3 regions of the Streptomyces sp. NPDC037410 genome follow, and region 3 is predicted to be linked to each of the others. Evidence: predicted binding sites of a transcription regulator. Region 3 holds the regulator's gene; each other region holds the start of a gene.
The links. The regulator HrcA, encoded in region 3, represses chaperone genes, less so after heat shock. The targets are predictions, from matches to a motif close to TTNGCACTCNGNNNNNCNGAGTGCNAA.
Positions count from the first base shown of each region.

Region 1: a site for HrcA is predicted at 1,714-1,740, ahead of groL (chaperonin GroEL). Genes of this name have one in related genera too.
Region 2: a site for HrcA is predicted at 1,432-1,458, ahead of groES (co-chaperone GroES). Genes of this name have one in related genera too.

Region 1 is NZ_JBVJWR010000006.1:239,575-242,846, forward strand. Features, by position in the region: gene groL (chaperonin GroEL) at 1-1,549, opposite strand, end outside; gene ACZ7HT_RS12540 (cold-shock protein) at 1,913-2,116, opposite strand; gene ACZ7HT_RS12545 (MoaD/ThiS family protein) at 2,516-2,794, opposite strand; gene thrC (threonine synthase) at 2,809-3,272, opposite strand, start outside.
Region 2 is NZ_JBVJWR010000034.1:1,709-4,980, forward strand. Features, by position in the region: gene groL (chaperonin GroEL) at 1-913, opposite strand, end outside; gene groES (co-chaperone GroES) at 1,024-1,332, opposite strand; gene ACZ7HT_RS35190 (hypothetical protein) at 1,479-1,742, opposite strand; gene ACZ7HT_RS35195 (polysaccharide deacetylase family protein) at 1,739-2,653, opposite strand; gene ACZ7HT_RS35200 (THUMP-like domain-containing protein) at 2,810-3,272, shown strand, end outside.
Region 3 is NZ_JBVJWR010000001.1:372,269-375,540, reverse strand. Features, by position in the region: gene ACZ7HT_RS01780 (MBL fold metallo-hydrolase) at 1-614, opposite strand, end outside; gene hrcA (heat-inducible transcriptional repressor HrcA) at 763-1,782, shown strand; gene dnaJ (molecular chaperone DnaJ) at 1,783-2,922, shown strand; gene ACZ7HT_RS01765 (nitronate monooxygenase) at 3,006-3,272, shown strand, end outside.

The sequences.
Region 1 (3,272 bases), on a different contig from region 3:
CGGTGGTGAGGAACAGCGCGGCGATCGACGCGGCGTTCTGCAGCGCGGAGCGCGTGACCTTCGCCGGGTCGATGATGCCCTCGGCGATGAGGTCGACGTACTCGTTGGTCGCGGCGTTCAGGCCGTGGCCGACGGGCAGGTTGCGGACCTTCTCCGCCACGACGCCACCCTCGAGGCCGGCGTTGACGGCGATCTGCTTCAGCGGGGCCTCAAGGGCCAGCTTGACGATGTTGGCACCGGTGGCCTCGTCGCCCGACAGGTCCGCTTCGAGCTTCTCGAAGACGTTGGAGGCCTGGAGCAGGGCCACGCCGCCACCGGCGACGATGCCCTCCTCGACGGCCGCCTTCGCGTTGCGAACGGCGTCCTCGATGCGGTGCTTGCGCTCCTTGAGCTCGACCTCGGTCGCGGCACCGGCCTTGATGACGGCCACGCCGCCGGCCAGCTTCGCGAGGCGCTCCTGGAGCTTCTCGCGGTCGTAGTCCGAGTCGGAGTTCTCGATCTCGGCGCGGATCTGGTTCACGCGACCGGCGACCTGCTCGCTGTCACCGGCACCGTCGACGATGGTGGTCTCGTCCTTGGTGATGACGACCTTGCGGGCGCGGCCCAGCAGGTCCAGGCCCGCGTTCTCGAGCTTGAGGCCGACCTCCTCGGAGATGACCGTGCCGCCCGTGAGGATGGCGATGTCGTTCAGCATGGCCTTGCGGCGGTCGCCGAAGCCCGGGGCCTTGACGGCGACGGACTTGAAGGTGCCGCGGATCTTGTTGACGACCAGGGTCGACAGGGCCTCGCCCTCGACGTCCTCGGCGATGATCAGCAGCGGCTTGCCCGACTGCATGACCTTCTCCAGGAGCGGAAGGAGGTCCTTCACGGAGGAGATCTTGGAGTTGACGATCAGGAGGTACGGGTCGTCGAGCGACGCCTCCATGCGCTCCATGTCGGTGGCGAAGTACGCCGAGATGTAGCCCTTGTCGAAGCGCATGCCCTCGGTGAGCTCCAGCTCCAGACCGAAGGTCTGGGACTCCTCGACGGTGATGACGCCTTCCTTGCCGACCTTGTCCATGGCCTCGGCGATGAGCTCGCCGATCTGGGTGTCGGCGGCGGAGATGGAGGCCGTGGAAGCGATCTGCTCCTTGGTCTCGACATCCTTCGCCTGCTCGAGCAGGGCGCCCGAGACGGCCTCGACGGCCTTCTCGATGCCGCGCTTGAGGGCCATCGGGTTGGCACCCGCGGCGACGTTGCGGAGACCCTCGCGGACGAGCGCCTGGGCGAGGACGGTGGCGGTGGTCGTACCGTCGCCGGCGACGTCGTCCGTCTTCTTGGCGACTTCCTTGACCAGCTCGGCGCCGATCTTCTCGTACGGGTCCTCGAGCTCGATCTCCTTGGCGATGGAGACACCATCGTTGGTGATCGTGGGGGCGCCCCACTTCTTCTCGAGGACGACGTTGCGGCCCTTCGGGCCGAGGGTGACCTTGACGGCGTCAGCGAGCTGGTTCATGCCGCGCTCGAGACCGCGCCGGGCCTCCTCGTCGAACGCGATGATCTTGGCCATGTGAAGTGGTCCTCCCGGACATGGGGTGGATAACGCTCCAGGACCGCGCCGACGCCCGCGACGGACGGCCTGCGTGCCCGGCGGTTCCTTGCCCCACCTGGCCGCGGACCTCGTCTGCCCGATCCTCGTAAGCACTCTCACCTTCCGAGTGCTAACGCCAATGATTAGCACTCGCCCTAGGAGAGTGCAAGCCGTTCCGAAGGAACGTCGATGAGGGGTGGCGGTCGGGTGACGGGAGGGTGCAAGCGACTCTCGACTGTCAGGACACTCCGGATGGAGCCCCGGGAACGCACGAGGGGTCCGCATCCCCTCAGGGATGCGGACCCCTCGACGGCGTTGCGTCGGTGGCCGATCGCGCCGCGCTCAGACGGCGAGCTTGACCATGTCCGCCTGCGGACCCTTCTGGCCCTGCGAGATCTCGAACTCGACCCGCTGGCCCTCTTCGAGGCTGCGGTAGCCATCCATCTGGATCGCGCTGTAGTGGACGAAAACATCCGCACCACCGTCTACCGCGATGAAGCCGTAGCCCTTCTCCGCGTTGAACCACTTGACGGTGCCCTGAGCCATGCCTAACTCCCCTATTACTGGCCCTTGCGCGGGACCCGCACTTCGCGGACCCGGGTCAGACCTCTGCGCCGGAACGCGTCGACCGCGGCTGAATGTATCTGCCCAACTGCCCTCTGCAACAGGTCATTCGACCGGGAATTCTGGGCGGCCCGGAAAGGGGAATTGGGGAGAATCCCCAAGATGACGGGGCAAGTCGGGCCCGGCAAAGCACGCAGAAGGTACACAACGTGCGCGCACTTTGGCTGCTTCTTGTCGTGCGGGGGCGCATTCTCATATGCGCCCGGCATGAGCAGCGGAGGGGACTTCCCCAACTCTACCGCGCTCAACCATGCAGAATTGCCCCTTCCGCTTATCGCGCGGAAGGGGCAATTCGTACTGACTGGTAAGCCCTTCGGGGGCTCAGCAACCCCCGGCGACGGCCGGAATGATCGAGACGCCCGCGCCGGCCGGGGTGGCCGTCTCCAGGCCCTGCTCGAAGCGCACGTCGTCGTCGTTCACGTAGACGTTGACGAAGCGGCGCAGCTTGCCCTGGTCGTCCAGGACGCGGGCGGCGATGCCCGTGTGGTTCTTCTCCAGGTCCGCGATGACCTCGGCGAGGGTCGCGCCCTCGGCCTGGACCTCGGACTGACCGCCCGTGTAGGTGCGGAGGATGGTGGGGATGCGGACGTTCACGGCCATGTCTTCGTAACCTTTCAGAGCGCCAGGCCGGCGTCGCGGAACGCGTCCAGGCTCGGGCGGATGGTGACGGTCGCCTGAGAGGTGTCGGCCACCGCGTCCAGGGTCTTGAGTCCGTCGCCGGTGTTGAGGACGACGGTGGTGAGGTCCGGGTCGATGAGACCGGCCTCGACGAGCTTCTTGGTGACGCCGACGGTCACGCCGCCCGCGGTCTCCGCGAAGATGCCCTCGGTCTGCGCCAGGAGCTTGATCGCGTCCACGACCTGCTCGTCGTTCACGTCCTCCACGGCGCCGCCGGTCCGGCGGGCGATGTCGAGGACGTACGGGCCGTCGGCCGGGTTGCCGATGGCGAGGGACTTGGCGATCGTGTTCGGCTTCTGCGGCCGGACGACGTCGTGACCGGCCTTGAAGGCGACGGACACCGGGGAGCAGCCCTCGGCCTGGGCGCCGAAGATCTTGTACGGCTTGTCCTCGACGAGGC
Region 2 (3,272 bases), on a different contig from region 3:
CCTCCTCGGCGATGACGGTGGCACCGGTGAGGGTGGCCATGTCGCCGAGCATCGCCTTGCGGCGGTCGCCGAAGCCGGGGGCCTTGACGGCCACGGCGTTGAAGGTGCCACGGATCTTGTTGACGACGAGGGTGGAGAGGGCCTCGCCCTCGACGTCCTCGGCGATGATCAGGAGCGGCTTGCTGGCGCCGGCCTGGATGACCTTCTCCAGGATGGGCAGCAGGTCCTGGATCGAGGAGATCTTGCCCTGGTTGATCAGGATGTACGGGTCGTCGAGGACGGCCTCCATGCGCTCCTGGTCGGTCACCATGTACGGGGACAGGTAGCCCTTGTCGAAGGCCATGCCCTCGGTGAAGTCGAGCTCCAGGCCGAAGGTGTTGGACTCCTCGACGGTGATGACACCGTCCTTGCCGACCTTGTCCATCGCCTCGGCGATGAGCTCGCCGACCTGCTGGTCCTGCGCGGAGAGCGCGGCGACGGCGGCGATGTCGGACTTGTCCTCGATCGGGCGCGCGGTGGCGAGCAGCTCGTCGGAGACGGCCTTGACGGCGGCGTCGATGCCCTTCTTCAGGGCGGCCGGGGAGGCGCCGGCGGCGACGTTCTTCAGACCCTCGCGGACCAGGGCCTGGGCGAGCACCGTGGCGGTGGTGGTGCCGTCACCCGCGATGTCGTTGGTCTTGGTCGCCACCTCCTTCACGAGCTGGGCGCCGAGGTTCTCGTACGGGTCCTCGATCTCGACCTCGCGGGCGATCGTGACACCGTCGTTGGTGATGGTGGGGGCGCCGAACTTCTTGTCGATGACGACGTTGCGGCCCTTGGGGCCGATCGTCACCTTCACCGTGTCGGCAAGCTTGTTGACGCCGCGCTCAAGGGCGCGACGGGCGTCCTCGTCGAACTTCAGGATCTTCGCCATGGGAGCGGTTCAGCCCTCTCGGAATGTCGTGGAACGAACTGCGCCCCCGGACGCCCGGTGCGGGGTCAAGGGGCGCAGCTCAAAGCATCTGGTTCAGATACTTCGGCGAATTACTTCTCGACGATCGCGAGCACGTCGCGAGCCGAGAGGACGAGGTACTCCTCGCCGTTGTACTTCACCTCGGTGCCGCCGTACTTGCTGTACAGCACGATGTCGCCGGTCTTGACGTCGAGCGGCAGGCGCTCGCCGTTCTCGAAGCGGCCCGGGCCCACGGCAAGGACGACGCCCTCCTGGGGCTTCTCCTTGGCGGTGTCCGGAATGACCAGGCCAGAGGCGGTGGTCTGCTCGGCGTCGAGCGGCTGGACCACAATGCGGTCCTCGAGCGGCTTGATGGCAACCTTGGAGCTGGTGGTCGTCACGATCCGACCTCCCCCTTCGGAGATCTCACGGGGTTAACTGTCTGAGGTGGCGACCAGGTGGATCCGTCGTCGCGGGTGCCGGACCTGCCCGTCGCTGTGTTGGCACTCTCCAGTGGGGAGTGCCAGGGCCGAGACTATGACCGCGATTAGCACTCGGTCAAGCGGAGTGCCAATTCATCGCTCCGTGGCGTGACGGTACGCGTGACGGTACGAGTGACCGTACGAGGTCCGCCGGCCCCTTCGCAGGTCTTCGCGCCGACCGCCGCCCCCACCCGCTGGACCGGTGAGGGGTGGGGGCTCACCCGTTCCGCCGCCTTCCGGACGAGCCGTTCGATCGGGTCGACGGGGGCGGCGCAGGCCGGGAGGGCGAGGAGCGCGCCGGTCACGGCGAGCGCGGCGAACCGCCTCACACGTAGTCCTCGAGCTTCGCGACCGCGTACCCCTTGGACGTGATCACGTTCATCACCCGCCGGATCATGTCCGGCATCGTGCCCTTCCAGTCCTCCTTGCCCCGGAAATGGGTGAGCACGATGTCGCCGGGGTGCAGGTCCCGGTCCCATTCGCGCCACTCCATGTGGTCGGGGAAGGCCTCGGCGGCCCAGAGCGGGACCGCCTTGACGCCGCAGCTCTTCGCGGCGACCAGGGTGTCCTCGTTGTAGTTGCCGTACGGCGGGCGGAAGATCGAGGGCCGCTTGCCGAACTGCTTCTCGATGACGTCCTGCATGCCGCAGATCTCGTGCTTCTGCTCGCTGTACGAGAGTGCGGGGAGGTACCGGTGGTGGAGGGTGTGGTTGTTCAGGGCGACGCCGGACTCCTGGGACTTCTGCATCTTCGCGAAGTAGCCGTAGTCGTCCTTGACGACGTAGTCGCTGAGGAAGGCGCTGTAGGGGATCCGCAGCTCCTTCATCATCTTCAGCAGCTGGGGGTCCTTCTCCGCGCCGTCGTCGATCGTGAGGAAGACGACCTTCTGCTTGGTGGGCACGGTGGTGAAGACGGGCGGCAGGCCTTCGCCGTCGGTCTCGAAGCCCTTGCGGGTGGTGATCTTCGGCTTGACGGCGGGCGGGGCGGGCGCTTCGAGCGGGGGCTTGGCGAGGCCCCACTTCCTGGCGGCGAGCACGCGGGCGGCCCGCTGCGCGCGGACCCTCGCGACGTACGCGTTGAGGGCGCCGGCGGCGGGGGCCTGTTTCTCGGCGGCGGGGGCGGGCGCGCCGCGCTCGGGTTCGGCGCTGCCGGAGCAGGCCGTGGCGGCGGAGGCGAGGGCGGCCACGGCGAGCGCCGCCCCGAGCGTCCGGCGGGAGCGGTGCGCACCCTTGGCCGTCATGCGGGAGTGATGCGCACCGTATGTCATCATCTGGTCCTTTTGTCGTACGAGCTGCATGGCGCCGCATCCTGTCAGCGCGAGAGCCCCTTCCGGGCCGCGACACCGCCGTACGGCCCCACCGTCCCCCGACCGGCCCACACCCTCCCAGGCCCCAGAATGGGACGGGTGACCGACCTCGCCTCCTTCGCCGCCCTGCTCGCCCCCGAGGGGCAGACGCTCCTCGCCGCCCTGCGCGACTACGACCCCGCGCAGGAGCTCGCGGTCGCCTCCCGGCTGCGCCGCGACCATCCCGCCGAGCTCGTCACCGCGGCGCTCGGCCAGGCGCGGCTGCGGCAGCGGGCGGTGGCGAAGTTCGGTGCGGAGGACGCGTACCGGATGTACTTCACGCCCAACGGCGTCGAGCAGTCGACCCGCGCCTCGGTCGGCACGTACCGGGCGGCCCGGATGAAGGCGCTCGGCGTCCGGAGCGTCGCGGACCTCTGCTCCGGGATCGGCGGCGACGCGATCGCCCTGGCCCGCGCCGGGATCTCCGTCCTCGCCGTCGACCGGGACCCGCTGACCGCCGAGGCGGTACGGGCCAACGCGGCCGCGCTCGGGCTCGGGGAGCTGATCGAGGTCC
Region 3 (3,272 bases):
AGCCGGTCCAGGGCGTCCGGCCAGCGGGACGGGATCGCGTCCGGGCCCGCCTGCGGCTCGCCCGACTCCTCCACCAGGTCGCCGCAGAAGACGATCTCCTGCGTTCCCGGGACGCAGAGTGCCAGGTCGTGGCCCGTGTGGCCGGGCCCGACGTTCGCCAGGAGGACCTGACGGTCGCCCAGGTCGAGCGTCCACTCGCCCGAGACCAGATGACGGGGGGCGACGAGGACGTCGGCGGCCTCTGCGGCCGCCTGCGGGTCGAGCCCTTGCCGTACCGCGTCCTCGCGCAGCTCCTCCCGGGCCCTGGCTCCGCTCAGGAGGTCGTCCGAGCCCACCGCGCCGAAGACCTCCGCGCCCGCGAAGGCCGCCGTGCCGAGCACATGGTCGAAGTGCGGGTGGCTGAGTGCGATGTGCGTCACCTTCCGGCCGCCCGTGAGCGCCGCGATCTGCGCACGCAGCTCGGCACCCTCCGTGAGCGAGGACCCCGTGTCGTACAGCAGGACCGCCCGTGTCCCCAGGATCAGCCCGACCGTGGCGTCCCAGCCGGGCAGCCGTCGCCGGCCCACCCCGTCCGCGAGCCGCTCCCATCCGTACGCTTCCCAATCCACGTCCATGGGGCGACGCTAGCCGGTGCGGGCGCCGCCTCCTTGCCAGGAGCGATGCCCGCCGCCGTACACTGGCCGGGGGATCGCTGGCACTCGGACAGGGTGAGTGCCAAAAGCGGAGCAACCGGAACGACGACGACAGCTGGAGGTGCGCACGATGCTCAGCGAACGCAGACTCGAGGTCCTGCGCGCCATCGTCCAGGACTACGTCGGGACGGAGGAGCCCGTCGGCTCCAAGGCGCTCACCGAGCGCCACAAGCTCGGCGTGTCGCCGGCCACCGTCCGCAACGACATGGCCGTGCTCGAGGAGGAGGGGTACATCGCTCAGCCTCATACGAGCGCCGGGCGCATCCCCACCGACAAGGGCTACCGGCTCTTCGTCGACCGGCTCGCCGGCGTCAAGCCGCTGTCGACGCCCGAGCGGCGGGCCATCCACAACTTCCTCGACGGAGCCGTCGACCTCGACGACGTCGTCGGGCGCACCGTACGACTGCTCGCCCAGCTGACCCGCCAGGTCGCCGTCGTCCAGTACCCCTCGCTGACCCGTTCGACCGTCCGGCACGTGGAACTGCTCTCGCTGGCCCCCGCCCGCCTGATGCTCGTCCTCATCACGGACACCGGCCGGGTCGAGCAGCGGGTCGTCGACTGCCCCGCGCCCTTCGGCGAGACCTCGCTCGCCGACCTGAGGGCCCGGCTCAACAGCCGGGTCGTCGGCCGCCGGTTCGCCGACGTGCCGCAGCTGGTGCAGGACCTCCCCGAGTCCTTCGAGGAGGTCGAGGACCGCGCCACGGTCTCGACCGTGCTCGCGACCCTCCTCGAAACCCTGGTCGAGGAGCACGAGGAGCGGCTGATGATCGGCGGCACCGCCAATCTCACCCGCTTCGGACACGACTTCCCCCTGATGATCAGGCCTGTCCTGGAAGCTCTTGAGGAGCAGGTCGTGCTCCTCAAGCTGCTGGGCGAGGCCAAGGAATCGGGCATGACCGTACGCATCGGGCACGAGAACGCCCACGAGGGGCTGAGCTCCACGTCCGTCGTCTCGGTCGGCTACGGTTCGGGCGGCGAGGCAGTCGCCAAACTCGGCGTGGTCGGACCGACCCGCATGGACTACCCCGGAACGATGGGAGCGGTACGCGCAGTGGCACGTTACGTCGGACAGATCCTGGCGGAGTCGTAAGTGGCCACGGACTACTACGCCGTACTCGGCGTGCGCCGCGACGCGTCCCAGGACGAGATCAAGAAGGCGTTCCGGAGGCTCGCGCGCGAGCTGCACCCGGACGTCAATCCCGATCCCAAGACGCAGGAACGCTTCAAGGAGATCAACGCCGCCTACGAGGTCCTCTCGGACCCGCAGAAGAAGCAGGTCTACGACCTCGGTGGCGACCCGCTCTCGGCCTCCGGTGGCGGTGGCGCGGGCGGCGGCTTCGGAGCCGGCGGCTTCGGCAACTTCTCCGACATCATGGACGCCTTCTTCGGCACGGCCTCGCAGCGCGGCCCGCGCTCGCGCACCCGCCGCGGCCAGGACGCCATGATCCGCCTGGAGATCGACCTCAACGAGGCGGCCTTCGGCACCACCAAGGACATCCAGGTCGACACGGCGGTCGTCTGCACCACCTGTTCGGGTGAGGGCGCCGCGCCCGGCACCTCCGCGCAGACCTGTGACATGTGCCGCGGCCGCGGTGAGGTCTCCCAGGTCACCCGGTCCTTCCTCGGCCAGGTCATGACCTCCCGCCCCTGCCCGCAGTGCCAGGGCTTCGGCACCGTCGTCCCGACGCCGTGCCCCGAGTGCGCCGGCGACGGCCGCGTGCGGTCCCGCCGCACGCTCACGGTCAAGATCCCGGCCGGTGTCGACAACGGCACCCGCATCCAGCTCGCGGGCGAGGGCGAGGTCGGCCCCGGCGGCGGCCCCGCCGGCGATCTGTACGTCGAGATCCACGAGACCCCGCACGAGGTCTTCCAGCGGCGCGGCGACGACCTGCACTGCACGGTCACCATCCCGATGACGGCGGGCGCGCTCGGCACCAAGGTGCCGCTGCAGACGCTCGACGGCGTCGAGGAGATCGACATCCGCCCGGGCACGCAGTCCGGCCAGTCGATCCCGCTGCACGGGCGCGGCGTCACGCACCTGCGGGGCAACGGCCGGGGCGACCTGATCGTGCACGTCGAGGTGACGACCCCGAGCAAGCTCGACGCGGAGCAGGAGCGGCTCCTGCGCGAACTGGCCACGCTGCGTGGCGAGGAACGGCCCACGGGGCAGTTCCAGCCGGGACAGCAGGGTCTGTTCTCGCGCTTGAAGGACGCCTTCAACGGGCGGTAGGCCTGTGTGTGGAAAGGGGCGGTATCCATTCATGGATACCGCCCCTTTCCATGTCCCTCCCCGCGGCATGGCACGATGCCCATATGTCCCCCACCGCACTGAACGATCTCTCTCGGTTTCCGATCGTGCAGGCCCCCATGGCCGGTGGCGCCTCCGGTCCCGAGCTCGTCGGGGCCGTCTGCGAGGCCGGGGCCCTCGGCTTCCTCGCCGGCGGGTACAAGACGGCCGGAGGCCTGTACCAGGAGATCAAGCGGGTCCGCACCCTCACCGCGCGCCCCTTCGGTGTCAACCTCTTCATGCCGCAGGACGGCCGGCCCGCCGACCCCGCCGCCGTCGAGGTCTACCGGCAC